DNA from 3 places in the Roseibium sp. ROS1 genome. Region 2 is predicted to be linked to each of the others. Evidence: riboswitches for the same ligand, from Rfam matches in the RefSeq annotation. Region 2 holds a riboswitch; each other region holds the start of a gene.
What was found. Region 2 has a riboswitch for thiamine pyrophosphate ahead of thiM (hydroxyethylthiazole kinase). Riboswitches for the same ligand answer to the same signal wherever they lie in the genome.

Region 1 (7,389 bases), on a different contig from region 2:
GTTCACCCAGGATCAGGGCTGATAGATACTGGTCTGCCAGATCTTCCACGCCTTCCGCGGTCGACAGCGCCTTCTGCAAGGTTGCTCCACCGGCGATCTGCCCATGATTTGCAAGCAGGCAGGCGTTTCTGTCGCCAAGTGCTGAAATCATTGCCTCGGACAATCCGCGGGTGCCGAAGGTGGCGTAATGGGCGCATTCGATACGGTCGCCACCGGCAAGCGCCACCATATAGTGAAATGCAGGAATACCGCGCCGGTGGCAGGACAGGGCGGTCGCGCGAGGACTATGGCAATGCACCACCGCGCCGCAATCCGGCTTCGCCAGATAGAAGTCAAGATGCATCCGCCATTCGGAAGACGGTAGTGTCTCGCCGCGGTAGCAGCCCTCCCAGTCCAGCGCGACAATCTTGTCTTCAGTCAGATTTTCGTAAGGCGTTCCCGACGGCGTCACCAAAAAACCGGATTCGGTGCGTGCACTGACATTTCCTGAGGTGCCTTTGGTCAGTCCGAGACGAGGCAAGGCACGGGCTGTCTCGATGATCGCACGGCGCAGGTCAGGTGTGTCACCTGGAAAGGTGGGCATTCGGGGCCTCTTTGGTTCTGGTTCGGGTGCGAGCGTTACGTTTGGCTGCGCGACCGTGGAAGCGGCGCTTACATGACAGGTATCCGGTTGCCTTTTCAAGGTATTGGTTTGATAAATCCCGTGCCCTTGACCACTCGGTTGAGGATCGCGGTGTTAAGGGACTGAATGGCAGGTTTCGCAGACAAGCTCAGGCATTTGCTTGGATCGGCTGCAATGTCGGCAGACCGGACGGGTAGGGGAGCGCAATCCAGGTCGAGGCCGGGGCACCGTTCCAAGGGCCCGCGCTGGGCCGAGCCGGACATGGAAACTCTGTCTGAAGGAGGCGAGCCCAGGAAGCCCGGCCTGCCAACCCGCGCGTCCAGATCTCGTAAACGTGCTCAGGTGACGCCGTACTACATCTGGGGAACCCTGGCGTTGCTGGCTGCCGGTTTCGCCGTTGGCGGCCTGTTCCTGCACCTTGCCGGGCAAGGGAGTGAGGAAAGCGTTGCAACCGCCCCCTTGATGCCTGATCCGCTTTCTTCCCTGCAGACTCCGGCCAAGCAGGTGCTGCTGGCTCCGGAACCGGAACTGTCCGCGGAACTGAAACGCAGCTTCCTGGGCCAGCCGGATCAGCTATGCGACGAATTACGGTCTTTGGGGCTCGGAAATCCCGGCTGGAGCCGGGCACCTTTCAGTGAAGGCCGCTGGCAATGTGCATCCGACCTGGTGCCCTTGACCACACCCAGCGTCGACTACGGCTCGACAACCCTTTTCTTTCTGCTGCGCGGCCCATCGGAAAAAAGCATCGATTATCTGCGGCTGAAGCTGGTGGTGGAGGATCCGCGCCAGATGCAGATCGGCCTTGATGCGGTCTGGCTGGTGATCGACGCCCTCTCGCTTCGGTATGGCTGGACGGTTCCGGAAGTGTTTCGCGAGGCGGTTTCCGGGTTCAGGCAACTGGAGACGACACACCGGGGCGTGCGGCTGTCGGTTTCGCCGGAAGATCCAAATCTGACGGGGGACCCGCTGGCAAGCCAACGGCTCAACATCATTCTGGACTTTGGCGAGCCGGACCTTATCCGGCCCGCCGACAGGTTTGAAAAAGCACCGCCACTGGAAAGCGGCTGGAGTGTCAGGGCCCCGGACGGTCAGGCAAGGGAATGAACTCTTCCGCATCGCCGGGTACCGTATCGAAACGGCCAAGACGCCAGTCTTCCTTGGCCTGCTCGATGCGCTCTTTCGATGAAGACACAAAGTTCCACCAGATATAACGCCGGCCGTCCATCGGTTCGCCGCCAAGCACTACGAAACGAGCCGGCACGGGAGACGTGTTTTCGATCACCAGATGATCACTCGGTTTGAACACCAGCAGCTGGGCCGGATCGAAATTCTGGCCGGCGATGGTGATCTGGCCCGAGACCGTGTAAAGGCCGCGCTCTTCCCACCCGGCATCCAGCGGGATCTTCGCTCCCGGTTCCAGCGTGATATCGGCATAGAACATGTCGGACGCTGTCTTCACCGGTGCCTTGTGGCCATAAAGCTCGCCCGCGATAAGTTTGACTGAAGCGCCCTTGTCGGCAAATTCCGGCTGTTCTTCGGTGCCGTGGTGCTGGAAGGTCGGGTCGGTCTCTTCCAGGTGTTTAGGCAGGGCCACCCAGCTCTGCAGGCCAAACAGGGGACGTTTTTCCTGCAGGCGTTCCGGCCTCTCACGTTCGGAATGCACGATGCCCTTGCCTGCGCTCATCCAGTTCAGAGCACCGGGGGCAATCGCAATCTCCGTTCCAAGGCTGTCACGATGATACATCTCTCCTTCGAAGAGATAGGTAACTGTCGCCAACCCGATGTGAGGATGCGGGCGCACGTCGATACCGCCGCCGACCAAAAGCTCTGCCGGGCCCATCTGGTCGAAGAAGATGAACGGGCCAACCATCCGCCGCCTGGCGGAGGGCAAGGCACGTCTTACCGAAAATCCGCCGAGGTCGGATGTCCGCGGTACGAAGATCGTTTCAATCGGGTCACAGCTTGCAGCATTTCCCGGTACGGGATCAGGGCAATTCAACCAGCTCATCTGCCTCTCCATCAAAGAACATTCTGTCTTGCAAACTAGATAGGGCCAGCGAAGCCGAAGTGTCCATTGAACAGTCTGTTTCGGGTTTTCATCCCCTGCACAATCTGTATAACGACCGGCCCTTCCTTGCTTTTGTTTGGTGCGACATGAAACGCGTGATGATCGTTGGCGGCCCGGGCTCGGGTAAAAGCACGCTTGCCGTTGCCCTTGGGCGGAAAACCGGACTACCGGTCTTTCATATGGACAAGATCCACTACCGCTCCGGTTGGAACGAGCGGACGCGGGAAGAGAAAGACCGGCTGACGCATGAGGTCCATCTGAAGGATGTGTGGATCTTCGAGGGTGGTCATTCAAGCACCTATGCGGAACGTATCGAACGTGCCGACACTTTCATCTGGCTCGATGTCCCGGTAACGCGCCGCATATTTCGAGTGCTGAAACGGTCGGTGAAATACAATGGGCAAAGCCGTCCGGATCTGGCCGAGGGCTGCCCGGAGCAGTTCAACTGGCAAACTGTTGAATTCCTGAGGTTCATCTGGCGAACGAGACACTCCGCCAGAGCCAAACTGGAGCGCATCTACCGCGAACCTCCGGACCATCTGAAAGTCTATCGGTTCAGCACCCTTGCCGAAATCGACGACTTTCTGGCGCGACCCTGGCAACAAGGATGAAGGCTCATCCTGTCTCTTGACAGGTGCGCCTGACGGGCGGCACAACAGGGGCTCACCCGGGGTGCCTCCAGAAGAGGCTGAGATACTGCTGGCGCACTTGCGCAGTGCAGGGACCCGACGAACCTGATCCAGGTCATGCTGGCGAAGGGAAGGTGTTCTCGGCCAGCTGCGTTCGCCACGGCAATGCTCCAACCCGGCCACCTTTCCAAGCCGAATGTCCGAAATGCGGGACCTTTTCCGGTCCTTGCGGAGATCCGTTGAATGCAAGCGGGCTATCAAACATTCCGTGATGTCGAACGACTGACGTCCACCCTGGCAGGTGAGGCGGAATGAAGGTCGGTATCAAAGGGGCGGGTGTCGCCGGTCTGGCACTGGCACATGAGCTTGTCTCGCGCGGTGTGCGGGTGGAGCTGCTGGAAAAACACAAGGATCTCACCGCCAGTGCCTCCTGGCTCGCAGGCGGCATGTTGGCGCCATGGTGCGAGCGGGAAAGTGCCGAGGAAGATGTTCTGCGGCTCGGGCAAGCCTCCATTGGCTGGTGGAGCAAGGTCCTGCCGGGACAGGTCCGGCACAATGGCACGCTGGTTGTTGCCGCGCCGCGCGATACCGGCGAGTTAAGTCGCTTTGCTTCTCGAACCAGCGGCTTTGCCTGGCTCGATGCTGACGCGCTGGGCGCACTCGAGCCAGACCTCGCAGGCCGATTTGCAAAGGGGCTCCATTTTGCCGGGGAAGCCTATCTCGATCCGCGGCGAGCCCTCACGGCATTGCGGGCAAAGGTGTCTGAAAGCGGTGCAAAGGTGAGGTTAGAGGCGCAGCACTTCACCGCGGCGACCGATCTTGTCGCCGATTGTACCGGCATGGCCTCGCCGGATCCGCATTTGCGTCCCGTACGCGGTGAAATGCTGATTCTCCACGCGCCGGATGTCTCCCTCTCGCGGCCGGTGCGTTTTCTGCACCCGCGCATCCCGGTCTATGTCGTGCCTCGTGACAACAGTGTCTTCATGGTCGGGGCAACCATGATCGAAAGCGGTGACCAGGGAGCGGTCAGCGTTCGGTCCACCATGGAACTTCTAAATGCCGCCTACAGCCTGCATCCGGGATTTGCCGAGGCAAAGATCATCGAAACCGGGGTGGGCCTTCGCCCGGCATATCCGAACAATCTTCCTCGTCTCACGTTTACCGGCAACACGTTGTCAATGAACGGATTCTACCGGCACGGCTTCCTGCTTGCTCCGCATTTTGCCATGGAGGCGGCAGGCAGGATCGTGCAACACCTTCAGGAGAAGTCCCTTGAAGCTAACCATTAACGGCGAACCTCAGGAAGTTGTCAGCGCGACGCTGGCTGCGCTTCTGGACGAACTTGCCTATGACCATGAGTTTCTTGCAACGGCACGCAACGGCGATCTGGTTTGTGCTGAAGAACGAAGCGATTGCTTCCTTCAAGCTGGCGACCGTATCGAGATCCTGTCGCCGATGCAGGGAGGATGACGCCTATGTTTGAAGTTTACGGCGAAAGCGTTGCGTCGCGTTTCCTGCTTGGAACTGCCCAGTACCCATCACCCCAAATTCTGTCGGACGCGGTGAAGGTATCTGGGGCTGAAATTCTGACGGTGTCCCTTCGGCGCGAAACGGCAGGAAGTGGCGGAGGCGGCCGGTTCTGGGACCTGATCCGGGAACTGAACGTCAAGGTGCTGCCCAACACTGCCGGATGTCATTCGGTGAAGGAAGCCGTCACCACCGCAAAAATGGCACGCGACCTTTTTGGAACCGACTGGATCAAGCTGGAAGTGATCGGTCATCACGACAGCCTGCAGCCGGATGTCTTTGGCCTCGTGGAAGCCGCACGTATCCTGAGCGATGACGGCTTCAAGGTGTTTCCCTATGCGACGGACGATATTGTCGTCGGCGAACGGTTGCTTGAGGCGGGGTGCCAGGTGCTGATGCCCTGGTGTGCGCCAATCGGTTCGGCGAAGGGGCCGGTCAATCCGGATGCCCTTCGTGCCTATCGCAGTCACTTCAAAGGCATCCCACTTGTTGTGGATGCCGGTCTTGGCAGACCGTCCCATGCGACCGCTGTTCTGGAACTCGGTTTCGATGCGGTGCTGCTGAATACGGCTGTGGCAAAGGCCGGAGACCCTGTCGCAATGGCTAAAGCCTTTGCAGTTGCAATTGAGGCCGGTCGCCTGGCCTATGAAGCCCAACCCCTGGAACCTCGCGACATGGCGGTTCCTTCTACCCCGGTTCTCGGAATGGCGGTGTTTGAATGAAGCTCGATCCCTTTTACCTCATCGTCGACAGTTCCGACTGGATCGAGCGGCTGGTTCCGCTTGGCGTCAAAATGGTTCAACTGCGCATCAAGGACGCGAGCGACGAAGTCCTGCGCAAGGAAATCGCAGCATCCAAGAGCGCTTGCGAAAAGCACGGCTGCCAACTTGTCGTGAACGACTATTGGCAGCTCGCGATTGAGCTGGACTGCGACTTTGTCCACCTTGGTCAGGAAGACCTTGCTGACGCCGATGTGGCGGCCATTCGCAAGGCCGGTCTGAAACTCGGCGTTTCGACCCATGACGGTGAGGAACTGGAAATCGCTCTTTCTGTCGAGCCCGATTATGTCGCGCTGGGGCCTGTCTATCCAACGATCCTGAAAGAAATGAAATGGGCGCCCCAAGGCGTTGAAAAGGTCGGACGGTGGAAGCGGCAGATCGGCGAATTGCCGCTTGTTGCTATTGGCGGTCTCAATCCGGAGCGTCTGCCGGGTGTGTTCGAGAACGGCGCAGATATCGCAGCCGTTGTCACCGACATCACCCGGAATGCCGATCCGGAAGCGCGCACCAGGGAATGGATAATGGCGACAGATCCCTGGCGGTAGGTGGAGCGCGTTTCGCCTTCGGCCTGGCTAACCGAATATCGCCTTGTCGCGCGCGACTTGATCGCGCAGAAAATCCTGTGCCGCGGCGACATGGCGGAGAGGGCGCGAACTTTCATGTGTCACCATCCAGTAGGCCCGGTGAAGCTTTATCTCCGGGAGAACGGCGATCAGATCGGTATCATCGCGCGCGATAAAATCGTGAAGGATGCCGATACCGGCGCCGGACCTGACTGCTTCGGTCTGGCCGAGTGCGGAGGCGATTTCAAATCGCGCGGTCCAGTCTTTCAGGATCTCTGTGCCATAGTTCAGCGATGGCGAGTAGAGCAGGTCTTCCACGTAGCCAATAAGATCGTGGTCGATCAGATTGCTTGCGGAGGCAGGTGTTCCCCGGCTTTTCAGATAGGTTTTTGACGCATAAAGGCCGAGCGAATAGTCGACGAGCTTGCCGGCAACCAGCCTGCCTGTTTCCGGCCTGTCTATTGTCACGGCGATATCAGCTTCACGGCGGGAGAGCGAGAAGGAGCGGGGTACGGGAACGAGCTGCACAGTCAGTCCGGGATGTTTTTCCGTGAGCTTGCCAAGCCGGGGCGCAAGATACGCGACACCGAAACCATCGGGCGCACCGATGCGAACGGTTCCGGAAATTTCCGGCGTATTGTTTGTCAGGTCGGCTTCCGCTGCCACCGCCTCGGCTTCGATCCGTTCTGCCCGGTCAAAGAAGCGGCTGCCGGCTTCCGTCAGAAGGCAGCCGGATGTTGATCTGTCGAAGAGGCGTGTGCCGATGCTGTCTTCAAGGCTCGTGAGCCTGCGCGCCACCGTGGCGTGGTTGAGGCCCAGGCGGCGTGCTGCCGCCAGGATTTGTCCTGTTCGAGCGATCGCGAGAAAGATGCGGATGTCGTCCCAGTTCATGTCGATTTGCTTTCCGCGATGACCAGCCCGCTCCGATTTGTTTTTTTCAGCTGATGTCAGATACCAGGCACGATGCCACCGCGTTCATGTTGGTGAGATCACGCCCTGCTGCACACCGCTTTTGGTAAAGTTTCAGCCGAGATGACAACCGAGGGGGATTGGACCTATCGTTTGTCTCAAACGCTTCGTGGCGTTTTATTGCATAACTTCAAAAAACGCACAACGGGTCCGGAAATCTGGCTCTTGTTTGTGGCAAAAATAAAAGTCAAAAAGACATCATCTCGGACGCTCGCCCAAAATCCTTTTGGCT
Region 2 (7,389 bases):
GGGCGGGGCTCACGGCATTCCTGGCCGGCGTCTGCCGCCAGCTTGCCCCCCACGGCGTGACGGTCAACAACTTGCTGCCCGGCAAGATGGACACCGACCGTCTGAAAGGCGGCTTCGAGCGCGCCGCGCAGCAGTCAGGTAAAAGCATCGACGATGTCCGGGCGGCACAGGCAGCGGAAATCCCGGCAAGACGTTTCGGTTCAGCCGAGGAGTTCGGCCAGACCTGCGCTTTCCTGTGCTCCCGCCACGCCGGTTACATCACCGGCCAGAACATCCTGATGGATGGCGGGCTCTATCCAGCGGCGTTCTAAGCGTCCAAAGTCATGAAGAAAAGCCGGAGCATATGCCCCGGCCTTTCCTGAATGGCTGATCTTTCTGATCAGAACTTGTAGCGCAGCGCGGCAGAAATGATGTTGACGCTGCTGTCGACATCCCCCGAATAGGTACCGAATGCCGCGTTGTAGTCCTGGTGATTGGAATCGATGTTGATATCGGTCGATTCCGGAATGATGTGCGTGTAGCCGACATCGAACGCCAGGTGCTCGTTGAAGGTGTAGCTGGCACCAGCCGACAGCCACCAGCGGTTATTGTCCGGCAGACGCGTGGAGCGGATCTTTTCATCAATCGGCGAGATTTCGTAACCGACACCACCGCGGAAGGTAAGCTTCTCGTTGAAGTCGTATTCACCGCCCAGGGAGAAGAACCAGCCGTCGTCATAGTTGAAGTGCAGGACGGTGGCCTCTGCGCCGGTTGCATCGTTGATCGCACGTGGCGACTTGAGCCGGCTCCAGTTGGTCCATTCCACCGTTCCAAGAACGCGGATCTTGTCGGTCACCTTCTGTTTTGCGGAAAGGTTGATCATGTCCGGCGTAACGACACCCAGGCCGATCGCCGTTGTGACACCACCGGCGAACAGGTCGCCGTCGAGATCGTGACCGACACCGGAGCGATATCCAAGTCCGATTTCAGTCCCCTCGAACGGTCGCACCGTCAGACCAGCCGTCACACCGAAACCGATGTCATCACCAGTGATCTGGTTCGAACGAGGGAAGCCCGCTCCGGAAGTGGCGTCGGCGGATTTCAGCGACACGTCCAGGTATTGCGCCTGAACACCGATCGCGATCGCGAACATGTCGTTGATCTGAAGCGCAACCGTCGGGTTGACGTTCAACGAGAACACGGAAGACGAACGGGAATAGAACTGGGCCGCCCAGTTCTGCTCCGGTTTTGTCGACAGGCCGAAGGGTGCGTTGATACCGACACCGAAGATCAGCTTTTCATTCAGCCGGTAGGCTGCGTACGAAGCGGGAATGAACGCGTCGGAAGCAATGTCGCCACTGCCGATCGAAGACGTACCGAGGAACCCGCCGGACAGCGTGCCGTTGATATCCGAACTTGGAAAAAGCCCCGTATTATGCGCTTCGATGGTGAGACCCTGCTGAGCGCCGATAAGCGACGCCGGGTTCCAGTACATCGAAGAGATCGAACCGCCGGACGTACCATACCCGGCAAAAGACATACCCTGAAAGTACGAGCTCTGCTCTCTAAGTGCGAAACCACCAGCGAACGCAGAACTTGCAACCATTGATAGAGCTACAGCTGTAGAAGCAAGTAGAACTGATTTCTTGTTTACCCACGGCATTGAGTTTCCTCCCATCCCCTAGCCACCGGATGTGTGATGACAACCTGAGACAGGGTTTTAGGAGAATGCCGTCCGTTTCAACTGAATATTTACGTCAGTTATGCGGTCGTTTTTTCATGCTGCAATGCGAAATGCGCGGCTTTTCTGGTAGGTATTGCTGCGTAGACATTCAAAACACTTCAAAAACGACAGGTTCAGAGTCTCTTCGTCATCGCACCGACACACTTTCAGACATTTGCCTAAAAAACAGGCACTCGAAATGTCAGTTTCCGATAACGTAATTTAACGGTGAATCGTTGCGGCTTTGCCACAGGTTTCGTGACGGAATGTGGATCTTTTGTAGGACAAGTTCCTTGATATTCCTTGGTAAAAACGCCAATCACCTTTCCTAACGGAAATCACGTCGGCACACCGTTGCGCGGTAGCCTTTCCTTTCGAAATTGAATTTTTGTCAGGAAGTTTGTCAGCAGGCGACGCGCCACTGTCCGGCCAATTACAGCTTTTCCGGCAAGGCAGGTTGCAAGCTGCGAACCGGTGGGTTGCACCGGCTCGCAGAAAGAGATGGTCTAAGACCGCACTTCATTCCTTGTTTGCAGCCTCAAGCGGCAAGCCTAGCTGTCGCGAGCTTCGAGGAAGCGGCGCATGGCAACGTCACTCCAGGGGGCAAGGCGTGCCCGCGCAGCCATATGACTGTCGTAGATCCTCTGGCTAAGCGCATCCTTGCTCGCGAACTCGGACAGCACGACTGCCGAAGTTTCCCGCAAAGCGTCCAGAACGTCGTCCGGATAAGGACGGACGGTAACGCCGTCCTCTTCCTGCAGGAGCTTCAGTGCGCCTGCATTCTCCCAATCACTTTCTGCAAGCGAGCGGCCGTTTTCTGCCTTGCAGGCCTCCAGAACGATGGCGCCAAGGTCTTCCGGCAGACCTTCCAGCGCCACCTTGTTGAACAGCGCTTCACCGGTGCCGTTGGGTTCATGGAACCCCGGCGTGTAGTAGGACTTGGCTGCTTTCTGGAACCCCATTGCCCTGTCCGACCAGGGACCTAGGAATTCCGTCGCATCCAGCACACCGCTGTCCAACGCCTGGAACAACTCTGCAGGCGGCAGGCTGACTGGCGTCGCTCCAAGCCGATGCATCACTTCGCCGCCAAGGCCCGGCATACGGATCTTCAGTCCCTTGAGATCGTCAAGAGTGTTGATTTCGCGCTTGAACCAGCCCCCCATCTGGACGCCGGTGTTGCCGGCCATTACGGGCCTTAGTCCGAACGGGGCATAAAGTTCGTCCCAAAGCGCCTGGCCGCCCCCCTGCTCAATCCAGGTGATATGCTCATGCGGCAGCAAACCGAAAGGGATGGCGGTGAAATAGACCGAAGCCGGGATCTTGCCCTGCCAGAAAAACGAGGCCGTGTGCGCCATCTGCGCCGTCCCCGCCGAGACGGCCTCGAACACGCCCAGAGCCGGCACCAGTTCCCCTGCAGCATAAAGCCGAACGCGCAGGCGACCGCCGGACATCAGCTCGATCCTGTCGGCAATGCGCTGCGCCGTGACCCCGGGCCCCGGCAGGTTCTTTGGCCAGGACGTGACCATCTTCCATTCCAGCGTCGCCTGCTCCTGCGCCACCGCCGGGGCGGCCAACGCGCTTGCACCGGCGGCGGCGGAAGCCCCCAGAAGTCCGCGACGGCTGATCCGTCCGGGTTCGGTGTTTGGCTGATCGGTCATCTCACTTGCTCCAGAACGCGTGGAAATGATGGACTGGCCCGTGACCACTGCCGATGTGAAGCGTGTCGGCAGCGGCGATGGCGGCCTGAATATAGGACTTGGCGGACCTGACGGCCGCTTCCATGTCCTGCCCCTTGGCAAGACCCGAGGCAATCGCGGACGACAGGGTGCAACCGGTGCCATGCGTGTTGTCGGTCTTGATCCGCTCTGACCTGAGCCAGACCGCATTGCCGTTGCGATCCAGAAGCAGATCGGCGCTATTCGCGCCAGACCCGTGCCCGCCCTTGAGCAGAACCGCATTGGCTCCAAGACCGAGCAGACGTTCTGCCTGCGCCTGCATTTGCGTTTCGTCCGCGGCGACGTCGCCCTGCAACATGCGGGCAGCTTCATGCAGGTTCGGGGTAACAATATCGGCCAGCGGCAGCAGCAAGGCAATCAGCGTATCGACCGCACTGTCGGCAAGCAACGGGTCACCGGAGGCAGCCACCATCACCGGGTCAAGCACAACCGGGCCTGTCTCATGTGCCCGAAGCCCTTCAGCTACCACCTCGATCGTATCGACACGCGACAACATGCCGATCTTTGTCGCCTTGACGGCAAGGTCCGAGAAGACGGCTGTCATCTGGGCCCGCACGAACTCCGGCGGCACATCATGAATGGCGCTGACGCCAAGCGTGTTCTGCGCCGTCAGGGCTGCAATAACACTGGCACCAAAGACGCCGTTTGCGGAAAAGGTCTTGAGATCAGCCTGAATGCCGGCTCCGCCGCCGGAATCCGATCCTGCAATGGTTACCGCAATTGCGGTCATGGGAACCTCCTGGGAGTAGATGCCGAAAAGCCTGCGTCAGCCGGTCTTGAGACGGGCTTCAATGTCGCGGTCAGTCAGGCAATAGAGTGCGTCGAGCAACTCCGGCACCAGACTGCCAGGCCCGCCTGACCGGCCGGCAGCGATTTCGCCGGCAATGTTGAAGACGGACAGTCCGCAAGCAGCTGCAAGCGCCCTGTCCTTTTCGATGCTCAGGAACGCTGCCAGAACCGCACCGCCGGCACAGCCGGTGGCCGTCACGCGCGACATCAGCGGATCGCCGTTGCGCAGCAGGAAATCCTCGCCGCGGCTCTCGACCCTGTCTTCCGGGCCGGTAACCGCAAAAATCGTTCCGGCCTCGATCAATGCATCGGCATCCGCCCGCTCCGGCAGGAGAGCGTTGAGTTCTTCCGGATTGAGCCGCACCAGATCCGGCTTCAGGCCCAGCAATTCGCGTGCATAGGCGCAGCGCACGGGAGACCGGTTCACGAAAACCGGATCGACACAAACCGGACGTCCGGCCGTCCTGGCAGCTTCGATCGCTAGCGGAATGGCCGCACGACGTTCCTCGTCAAGGGTGCCGAGGTTCACCAGCAGCGCATCAGCCCCGCCGGCAAAAGCCGCAACCTCCTCCCGCGCGATGGTCATGGAAGGAACGGCACCGACCGCAAGCAGCACATTGGCGGTGAAACTCTGGGCGACCGCGTTTGTGATGGCGTGAACGCGCGGCGTTTTCTGCCGCACCCTTTCCAGAAGGGTGAAGACCTGTTCGGCGCTCAGGGCCTGCGTGGAAGCAGCGACGGAAAGGCTCATGACGGCTCTCCTGCGACAGAAAGCCCGTTGCCGGTATTCCGGAAAGGACGTGTTGAAGGGAGTGGTGTGTGCATCATGATCTCAAATCCCTCCGCCGGTATCAGCCGGATCAGGTTCAAGGAGTTGGCAGGCCGCCTCTCAGCCCGGTCCAGGATGGCCGGGCACCCCCATGAGATGATTGCACTGCTAACAAGCCGGCCGTGCGATTGCAAGACCCGGCTTGTGCAGAGCGGCTACTCGGCAATTGACTGGCGGGAGTAGATAGGCGATGTCCTAGTCTGCTTTCGTGAATCTGTTGCCCGGCATGTTTGGCTGACCGAACAGCCCGGCTGATGGTTCAGGTGACACGTTCACCCCCTTCAAACACCAACTGCCCGGAGCGCCTCATGGTACCGTTTTTCGTGATGATCAAATGCCAGTTGGGCAAGACCTACCAGGTCGCCAATGCGATCGCCGATGCGGAAATTGCGTCCGAAGTCTACTCCACCTCCGGCGACTACGATCTTCTGGTGAAATTCTATGTCGATGACGGTTCGGACATTGGCCACTTCGTGAACGAGAAGGTCCACCCGATCGACGGCATTCAGGACACCAAAACCATCATTACCTTCAAGGCCTTCTAAACTCAGACCCGGAAATTTCCATGAAACTCATTAAAATCGCCGCCCTTTGCCTGCCCCTCGCTCTTGCTCCGATCGGCTCGACCGCGTCCGCGCAAGGCATGCCACCGGAGCAGATCAAGCAGATCCTGGACCTGACCAAGGCCAACTGGGTGTCATTCCGCGACTGGCAGGGCCAGGAGCTGATCTATTTCACCCACCTGGAATCCTGGAAGTGCGGCATCGACTATGTCTTCTACGGACTGAACGACGACCCGATTGAGCAGGAATGGCAACTGGAAGCCTGTGACCCGGACAACCAGAATGTCGTTCTGAAGGACAAGCCCTATCTGGAGCTGCCCCTGGGGTCGGCCCAGTCGATCAGCGTACAGCTGATCTTCAAGGACGGCACAAAGAGCGCTGTTGAGCGGTTCGAATACAAGTCGCAGTAAGGCCGTTTCCGGAAACCACCCGCATTCGCCGTCATTCCGGATCGGCGCAGTAAAGCTGCGCGCCGATCCGGGATCCAGCGCATCAGCGTGAGCAAAGCGAACTCTTCTCTCTTTGTGTAATGCCGCGCCTAAAGCGTGAAATAAGTCTGGTTTCCGGATCGGCGCACAGCATTGCTGTGCTTGTCCGGAATGACGGGGGGAAGACAGCGGGACGCGCCCTCTTGTCTCTCCCCCTACGAACGCGAAGGCGATGACGCCCGGCGTGCCTTTGTCCGGTCCAGCCCGAGCTTGTGCTCGCGGTAGATGACGAAAATACCGGCGGCAATCACGATCAGCGCCCCCAGCACCACTGCAGGCAAAGGCGTTTCGCTGAACACAACCCAGCCGACAATGATCGCCCACAGCATGTTGACATAGTCGAACGGGGCAATGGTGGAGGCATCCGCGAACCGGTAGCTCTGGGTCAGCAGGATCTGGCCGACACCGCCCGCAAGACCGATCAGCAGAAGCAGACCTGCCGTGGGCAGGTCCGGAATGATCCAGGCCTGACCCGGCAGCAGGAAACCAAGCGGCAGCGTGAGCAGCGACAATACGGACGACATGCCCGCAAACCAGGTAACGATTGTGGACGTGCGCTCCGTCTCGCACAGTTTGCGCACGGTGATCATGGCGAGCGCCGCAAAGCCGGCTCCAGTCAGGCCGATCAAGGCCCCGATCATCGAGTTGCTGTCCAACTCCGCGTCACCCAGATGCGGTGACAGCACAACCAGAATGCCGACAAAGCCGACACCGACTGCGCTCCAGCGGTAGACCCGCACCTTTTCGCCAAGGAGCAGAAACGCCAGCACCACGACGAAGAGCGGCGATGCAAAGCCGATCGCCGTCGCATCCGGCAAGGGCAGAAGAGACAACGCGGTGAAGCCGCAAACCATCGCCGTCAGGCCGACGGACGCCCGGGTAAGATGTCCCAGCGGGTTGGCCGTTCGAAAGGCGAGCCCCAACTCCCGGCGCATCGCCACCATGATCAGCACCGGAAACAGCCCGAAGAAATTCCGTGCGAACACAAGCTCACCGATCGGCACCGTCTCGGCGGCGATCTTGAGGGCCGTTGCCATGACGAAGAACACCATGGTGGAGGCCACTTTCAGCGATATTCCGATAAGAGGTGCCTGCCGGGTCATCCCGGTAGGCGCCGGAGGTCCGGAGAAACGGGACTTCTGGCTCAAGAACGCCATGACAACTTCCAGGCCCGGCTTTTCAAGGATCAATCCCACGGTGTACCGGTCCAAAAACCGTGGGAAGAACCAGTTCAACTGGCCCTTCGAGCGCTGCAGATCAAGAATCGTATCGCATGCTGGAT
Region 3 (7,389 bases), 1.0 Mb from region 2:
TTCACCATTGGCCTCACAAACGGTGCGTTCCGCATGGTTGGCCCGGTTTATGCGGAAGGAATTGGGCTGGGGCTTGAAACGGTTGCCGCGTTCATCGCGATCTGGGTCTTTGCCGGGGCGATCTTCCAGTATCCCGCAGGCTGGCTGTCCGACCGGCTCGACCGGCGTGTGGTGCTCGGTGTCTTTACCGTCGGTGCCGGGCTGGCCTGTCTCTTCATTTCGGGGTCTTCGACCCGGCTGGAGCTTTTTGCAGGCGTCTTCCTGTTCGGCGGATTTGCCCTGCCGCTCTATTCCCTTTGTGCGGCCCATGCCAACGACAATGCCGAGCCGGGGCAATTCATCGATGTGGTGGCGGGGCTCACGCTTGCCTATGGCGTCGGCGCCATGGCGGGGCCGTTCATTGCCTCACTGGTGATGGAGCAATTCGGCCCCTCGGCCTTCTTTCTCTATACCGCCACGCTGCACCTGTCGCTCGTGGTGTTCATCTTCGCGCGGATCGTCAGCCGGGACGCTGTTCCTGCAAGCAAGCGGCATCGCTTTGTCTGGCTGCTGCGCACGTCGCCGATGATTTTCAGGCTTGCGCGCAACGACAAGCCGGATGCAGGTGAGCCACCGGCTAAATAATCTGCCGTCGCGACATTGCCGCAAATGCAGTCTAATCCGGGAAAAGTCCGTTCAGGTGCACGGTATGACTGGTCAATTGTCACAGGGGTGACCGGGCCGATCAGGAGAGCTGGCAAAAAAACCTGCTTTTGGCTCTCAATCTCCCTGCGGAGACTCGCATGAGCAGGGAAACCTGTCTATAGTCCGCGCCGTTTGCCCCGGTCCGGTTGCCGGGGCTTGTCGTGTTGGCGCCCCGGACAAGTTTCGGATGGTGCGGAAGCTGCTTCAGGAGAGCAAAGTCTAGATGGCGAATGTGGTTGTTGTCGGTTCGCAATGGGGTGACGAAGGCAAAGGCAAGATTGTCGACTGGTTGTCGGAACAAGCCGATGTCATCGTAAGGTTCCAGGGCGGGCACAATGCCGGTCATACCCTTGTCATCGACGGTGTCAGCTACAAGCTGTCTCTCCTGCCGTCCGGGGTTGCACGCGAAGGCAAGCTGTCCGTCATCGGCAACGGCGTCGTGCTGGATCCGCATGCGCTGGCAGAGGAAGTCGAACGCCTCAGCAAGCAGGGCGTCGTGGTGACGCCGGAAAGCCTGCGTGTTGCCGAGAACGCAACGCTGATCCTGTCTCTGCACCGCGAGCTTGATGCGTTGCGCGAGAATTCCAACACCGGAACGCGCATCGGCACCACCAAGCGCGGTATCGGACCGGCGTATGAAGACAAGGTTGGCCGCCGCGCTATCCGTTTGATGGACCTGAAGAATCTTGCCACTCTGCCAGCCAAGATCGACCGCTTGCTGACGCACCACAATGCGCTGCGCCGGGGTCTTGGCCAGGATGAGGTTTCCGCACAGGCGATCTACGACGAACTCGCCAGCGTTGCGGACAAGGTCCTGCCCTACATGGACAAGGTCTGGTACTTGCTGGACGATCTGCGCCGTCAGGGCAAGCGTATCCTTTTCGAAGGTGCACAGGGCGCGTTGCTCGACATCGACCACGGCACCTATCCCTTCGTGACGTCGTCCAACACGGTCGCCGGCCAGGCTGCGGCAGGCAGTGGCCTTGGCCCGAATTCGATCAACTATGTGCTCGGTATTACCAAGGCCTATACGACACGCGTCGGTGAGGGCCCGTTCCCGACCGAACTGAAGGACGAGATCGGCGAGTTCCTCGGTACGCGCGGCCATGAGTTCGGTACGGTTACCGGCCGCCGCCGCCGCTGCGGCTGGTTCGACGCTGTGCTGGTGCGCCAGACCGTCTGCACCTCGGGCATCACCGGCATCGCGCTGACCAAGCTGGACGTTCTGGACGGTCTTGATGAAATCAAGATCTGCATCGGTTACGAACTGGACGGCGAACGCATCGATTATCTGCCGGCTTCGCAGGGTGCCCAGGAGCGCGTGAAGCCGATTTACGAAAGCCTGCCGGGCTGGAAGGAATCGACCGAAGGTGCTCGCACCTGGGCCGATCTGCCGGCGCAGGCGATCAAATATGTGCGTCACGTCGAAGAACTGATCGGTGCTCCTGTCGCTCTTCTGTCGACAAGTCCGGAACGGGACGACACAATTCTTGTGCAGAATCCCTTCCAGGATTGAGATCTGTGACGTTAGAAGCACATTATTAAGGACTGCGGTTGCGTGCTGCGAATCACCGCACGCAACCACCTTTCGTTTTCGGCGTTCCATGTGTGTGCCGAACAAACAATCTGTGTTAGGAAAAGGGTACTGCGAGGTTCTCTGTCGCGGCGAAGTTATTGAAGAAATAGCACCGGTTTTCGAAAAACTTGCTATAAGCCTGAGAATGAAACGAAATCTCGGGCCCGCAGAACAGATCCTTGCAGTCGGCCGGTAGGCAGGAAGATGGCTGATTACTATTCAATTCTGAAGAAAACGATCGCGTCTTTACCTGAAAACAATGGTGCTGCACGCAGAAGCGTTTACAGCCGTGCGCGCAATGCCATTGTCAATCAGCTGAAAGCCTATGAGCCGCCACTGGCGCCGTCCGAGATCACGGCCGAGCAGCTGCGTCTGGAAGAAGCCATCCGCAAGGTGGAAGCCGAAGCCGCCCGCGAAAGCCTCGGTCTCAGCCCCACTGTTCCGAAGGTCGAAACGCCGACCCCGGCACCGCAGGTTTCCGCGCCGCCCGTGACACCGCCTCCGGCTGAGCCGGTGGCGGAGACTGCGCCGGAAGCGCCTGCACCGCAAGAACCTGAAACAACTGCAGCGCCGGTGTTGGATACCCCGGCTCCGTCGCCCTTGAAGGAAACCCTGACACAGGCCGAAGCGCTTGGCACAGCGGCCAGCCAGGCTGTTCACCACGCCAAGGAAGCTGCCGACCCGGGCGCTGCGCCTGTGCGCCAGGAGCCCTCTTTCGGTGGACCGGTGCAGCCGGAACAGGCTGATGATGGCCTGTTCGAGCCTGCAGATAACACCGATGCGGCCGATCCCGCCGATCAGGCTTATCCTGGCGACGAGACAGCCAAGCCGAAAGACAAGTCGGCCTCCAAGAAAAGCCGCTCCAAGCGCACCAAGCCGAGTGCTTCGGATGCGCTGCGTGGTGATTCATCCGGTAGCCGCACCGTTCCGATCGCGATTGCTGCGGGTGTCCTGCTGCTGGTGCTCCTGGGCGCCGGAGCCTATTTCCTGATGCCTGCGGGCGATGAGACAGCCGATAGCGGCAACGTGCCGGTCGCGTCTTCTTCGCAAACGCCTGTCGATACGCAGCCGGACACCACACCGGAGCCTTCGACCGCTGCCCCTGCCGGAGAAGGTGAAGAGCCTTCGAAAAACACCGACCGCCTGTTGAACGAAGGCGAGACGGATGTGGTTGCCCCGGATGCACGTACGGTAACCACGACGACGATTACCGGACAGTCTGATTCGCCTGCGCCGGCCGATACACCGCAGGTCGATACACCAGCTTCCGCTGCGCCCGAACCTTCCCAGCCGTCCATCGTGACGAGCGGAGAAAACGATCAGTCTTCTGCGACCACCGAAAGCCCGATTGCGGTGCCGGAAGACAATCTCTCGGCCATTTCGCCAGACGAAACTTCACCGGCTCCGTCCGCTACGGATGCGGATTCCTCGGTGCAGCGCTCCATCCTTTACGAAGAAGGGGAAGAGTCCGGCGGTGCCGGAACGGCTGCGCAAGGCGCTGTCGTTTGGGGTGTCGATGAAGAAACGAATCTGGACGGCAAGGCTCTCGCGGTTCTGAGCGCCTCCATTGAAATCCCCGAGCGGGATGTGAAGGTCGACATTCGCATCAAGCCGAATGACGATACTTCCTTGCCCGCCAGCCATCTGGTCGAGATCAAGTACGAGTTCCCGGAAAACTTCGCTCCGGGTGACGTCGTCAACGTGCCCGGCCTGGTCATGAAGCCTACGGAAGAAGCTCGTGGCGATGCGCTGATCGGCGCTTCCGTGAAAGTGTCTCCGGGCTTTTTCTGGATTGCCCTTTCCAGCTTGCCGAACGAGCAGCAACGCAATCTCGCCCTGCTGCGTGAACGCGGCTGGATTGACATTCCGATGCTTTACGAAAACGGCAAGCGCGGCATCCTGACCCTGGAAAAGGGAACCGCCGGTGCAGATGCCGTTGAAAAGGCGATCACATCCTGGCAAGCCGGCTAAGCGCCAGCCTGCCTCCTTTCAAAATCTGAAGAAGCCGCCTCACGGCGGCTTGCCTTTTTCCGTCACACAAGGCATGGTCCGCCTTGGTCCGAGGGGTGTTCCGGTTACCGGAGCTGAGATGGCGTAATGCCGAACCCTTAGAACCTGATCCGGGTCATGCCGGCGAAGGGACGGAATCCTTAGCCTATTCCCGGATCTCCATTGTCATTTTCGGCTTGTCCGAAGACGGGAGATCCTATGCGTACTTGTCTGCGACCACGGCGGTCGCCGCACATCCGAATGCCGGTATCGGCTTTCATGCGTTCCTGTTGGCCAATGGCGGCGGGGGCTGCGGGATGATGGCGTTTGTGAAAGCTGTTGCCAGGACCATACTCGGCCTGCTGCTGACCGTCGCAATCTGGGCGGCAATCGTCCATGTGTTCGACACCCAGCATTATATCCTGCCGGGTCCGGACCGCGTCTTTACAGCCTTTGTCAAACACGCAGGCTTCCTTCTGCATCATGCCGGCATCACCGCCTATGAGACGGTGCTCGGGTTTGTGCTGGGGGCAGCCGCCGGGGCATTGCTTTCTGTTCTTTTGTGGCTGTTTCCGATTGCTGCAAGGTTCGCCATGCCGCCCATTCTGGTGACGCAGGCCCTGCCTGTTTTCGCAATCGCGCCGATCCTGGTGCTCTGGCTTGGTTTCGGGCTGGCATCCAAGATCGTCGTTATCATCCTGGTCATCTTCTTCACGGTCACATCGACGTTTTTCGATGGCCTGCAGCGGCTTGACCCGGGTTTGTACGATCTCGCCCGGCTCTATCGTCTGTCTCGCCTGAAGGAACTCTGGTTCTTTCGCCTGCCGTCAGGCTTGCCGGCGTTTGCCTCCGGCCTGCGGGTGGCCGCGGTGTTCGCTCCCATGGGGGCGATCATCGGCGAATGGGCCGGGGCAAAAGGAGGCCTTGCCTTCATCATGCTTCAAAGCAGCAACCGGATGCAGGCGGACATGATGTTCGCCGCCCTGATCCTGCTCGCGGCGATGGTGCTGATCATGCGCTTTGCCGTGAACCATCTCACCCGACTTCTTGTTCCCTGGCAGCCGCTCACCTAGCTGCCGCTCTACGGAGGACCTCATGAAAAAACAAATCCTGTCACTAGCATTGGCGGCCGGGCTGCTGGCATCGGGGCCGGTACAGGCCAGTGAGAAACTGACCTTGCTGCTCGACTGGTTCATCAATCCGGATCACGCGCCGCTGGTAACTGCGCAGACCAAGGGTTTCTTCGAGGCAGAAGGCCTCGAGGTTGAGATCATCGAACCTGCGGACCCGGCGATGCCGCCGAAACTGGTTGCTGCCGGGCAGGGCGATATCGCGGTGTCCTATCAGCCGACGCTTCATGCGCAAATCGAGGAAGAACTGCCGCTGAAATGGATCGGTACGCTGGTGGAAACGCCCCTCAATTCTCTCATCGTGCTCAAGGACGGCCCGATACAGGAACTGAAGGATCTCAAGGGGAAGAGTGTCGGTTTTTCCGTGTCAGGCTTCGAGGACGCGATGTTGGGCCAGATGCTGCGTTCGGCCGGTTTGACCATGGATGATGTCGAGCTGGTGAACGTGAATTTCGCGTTGTCAGGCTCTCTGCTTGCCGGTCAGGTGGATGCGGTGATCGGCGCATATCGCAATTTCGAGCTCACCCAGCTCGAAATCGAAGGCAAACCCGGCAAGGCTTTCTTCCCCGAAGAAAACGGTGTGCCGATCTTTGATGAGCTGATCTATGTCGTCAACAAGGACAAGACGGACGATCCACGCTTCGCCAAGTTCCTGGCAGCCGTGGAAGCGGCCACGATCTATCTGAGCAATCACCCGGAAGAAGCCTGGAATGCCTTCATAGAAGCGTATCCGAACCTCAATGACGAGCTGAACAGGCGTGCATGGTTCGATACGTTGCCGCGGTTCGCCAAGCGTCCGGCTGCACTTGATGAAGGCCGCTACCAGCGCTTTGCGGAATTCATGGCCGAAGCCGGTCTGATCAGCAAGGTCGTGCCGGTGGAGAGCTACACGGCCGAAATCCGCTGAGGGGTTGAAGGAACGTTGCCAAGGACAAGACGGCGCTGGAGCCAGTCTCCAGCGCTTCTGACCACCGGCAAAGAAGCTCCCTCTCTCCGTCGTCACTCCGGCCAAGCGTAGTGCGAGCCGGGGCCGGGGAGGCGGAAGTCTCTGTGAGTGTCTGTGGTTTTCAGGCGATGGCTTCCGGGCTCTCCGATCCCGGATCTTCGCTGTGCTGCGTCCGGGATGACACCGGGAAGGACTTTCAAGCAAAAGAAAAGCGCTGGAGCCTGAGCTCCAGCGCTTTTATTGTTTTTTCCAGGTTCGGCTATCTCAGGCCGTGGGCTGGTCCATGGTGCGGGCGCTGTTGCGCACAGCTTTCTGAACCTTTTCGAAGGCGCGAACCTCGATCTGGCGGACGCGCTCACGGCTGACGCCGAATTCGCCCGAAAGGTCTTCCAGCGTCATCGGGTCTTCGGCCAGGCGGCGTGCTTCAAAGATGCGCCGTTCGCGCTCGTTGAGCACGTCCATTGCGTCGTTCAGCATCTTGCGACGCATGTCCAGCTCTTCCTGATTGGCAAGCAGGGTTTCCTGACTGTCGCTTTCATCGACAAGCCAGTCCTGCCATTCACCGGCATCAGCTTCCGCGCGCACGGGCGCATTCAGGCTGGCATCGCCGCCCAGACGGCGGTTCATGGACACCACTTCCTCCTCGGACACCCCGAGTTTGGTGGCAATCTCAGAGACCTGATGCGGCTTCAGATCGCCTTCGTCCAGCGCCTGGATCTTGCCCTTGAGGCGACGCAGGTTAAAGAACAGGCGTTTCTGGTTGGCCGTGGTCCCCATTTTCACGAGGGACCATGAGCGCAGGATATATTCCTGGATAGCCGCCTTGATCCACCACATGGCATAGGTCGCGAGCCGGAATCCCTTGTCCGGTTCAAAGCGCTTGACCGCTTGCATCAGGCCGACGTTGCCTTCGGAAACGACTTCTCCGATCGGCAGGCCATACCCGCGGTAACCCATGGCAATCTTGGCGACGAGGCGTAGATGGGAATTGACTAGGCGTTCTGCAGCTTCAGGGTCTTCATGCTCTTTGTAGCGCTTGGCGAGCATGTACTCTTCCTGCGGCT

Region 1: linked by a shared signal. The riboswitch ahead of thiO (glycine oxidase ThiO) and the one ahead of thiM (hydroxyethylthiazole kinase) in region 2 are both predicted to bind thiamine pyrophosphate.
Region 3: linked by a shared signal. The riboswitch ahead of ACYQ6M_RS01010 (ABC transporter permease) and the one ahead of thiM (hydroxyethylthiazole kinase) in region 2 are both predicted to bind thiamine pyrophosphate.

What each region holds. Positions count from the first base shown of each region.
Region 1 is NZ_BAAGIG010000002.1:825,218-832,606, forward strand. It holds gene ACYQ6M_RS11985 (class II aldolase/adducin family protein) at 1-583, opposite strand, end outside; gene ACYQ6M_RS11990 (DUF6030 family protein) at 884-1,726, shown strand; gene ACYQ6M_RS11995 (pirin family protein) at 1,695-2,630, opposite strand; gene ACYQ6M_RS12000 (P-loop NTPase family protein) at 2,777-3,301, shown strand; TPP riboswitch at 3,349-3,469, shown strand; gene thiO (glycine oxidase ThiO) at 3,631-4,608, shown strand; gene thiS (sulfur carrier protein ThiS) at 4,592-4,789, shown strand; gene ACYQ6M_RS12015 (thiazole synthase) at 4,795-5,568, shown strand; gene ACYQ6M_RS12020 (thiamine phosphate synthase) at 5,565-6,170, shown strand; gene ACYQ6M_RS12025 (LysR family transcriptional regulator) at 6,198-7,079, opposite strand.
Region 2 is NZ_BAAGIG010000001.1:1,239,229-1,246,617, reverse strand. It holds gene ACYQ6M_RS05630 (SDR family oxidoreductase) at 1-311, shown strand, start outside; gene ACYQ6M_RS05625 (OmpP1/FadL family transporter) at 380-1,585, opposite strand; gene ACYQ6M_RS05620 (TRAP transporter substrate-binding protein) at 2,254-3,360, opposite strand; gene thiD (bifunctional hydroxymethylpyrimidine kinase/phosphomethylpyrimidine kinase) at 3,362-4,168, opposite strand; gene thiM (hydroxyethylthiazole kinase) at 4,205-4,978, opposite strand; TPP riboswitch at 5,047-5,157, opposite strand; gene ACYQ6M_RS05605 (Lrp/AsnC ligand binding domain-containing protein) at 5,365-5,601, shown strand; gene ACYQ6M_RS05600 (hypothetical protein) at 5,622-6,029, shown strand; gene ACYQ6M_RS05595 (DMT family transporter) at 6,263-7,303, opposite strand.
Region 3 is NZ_BAAGIG010000001.1:220,402-227,790, forward strand. It holds gene ACYQ6M_RS00995 (MFS transporter) at 1-624, shown strand, start outside; gene ACYQ6M_RS01000 (adenylosuccinate synthase) at 908-2,200, shown strand; gene ACYQ6M_RS01005 (hypothetical protein) at 2,465-4,231, shown strand; TPP riboswitch at 4,313-4,419, shown strand; gene ACYQ6M_RS01010 (ABC transporter permease) at 4,477-5,322, shown strand; gene ACYQ6M_RS01015 (ABC transporter substrate-binding protein) at 5,345-6,286, shown strand; gene rpoH (RNA polymerase sigma factor RpoH) at 6,590-7,389, opposite strand, start outside.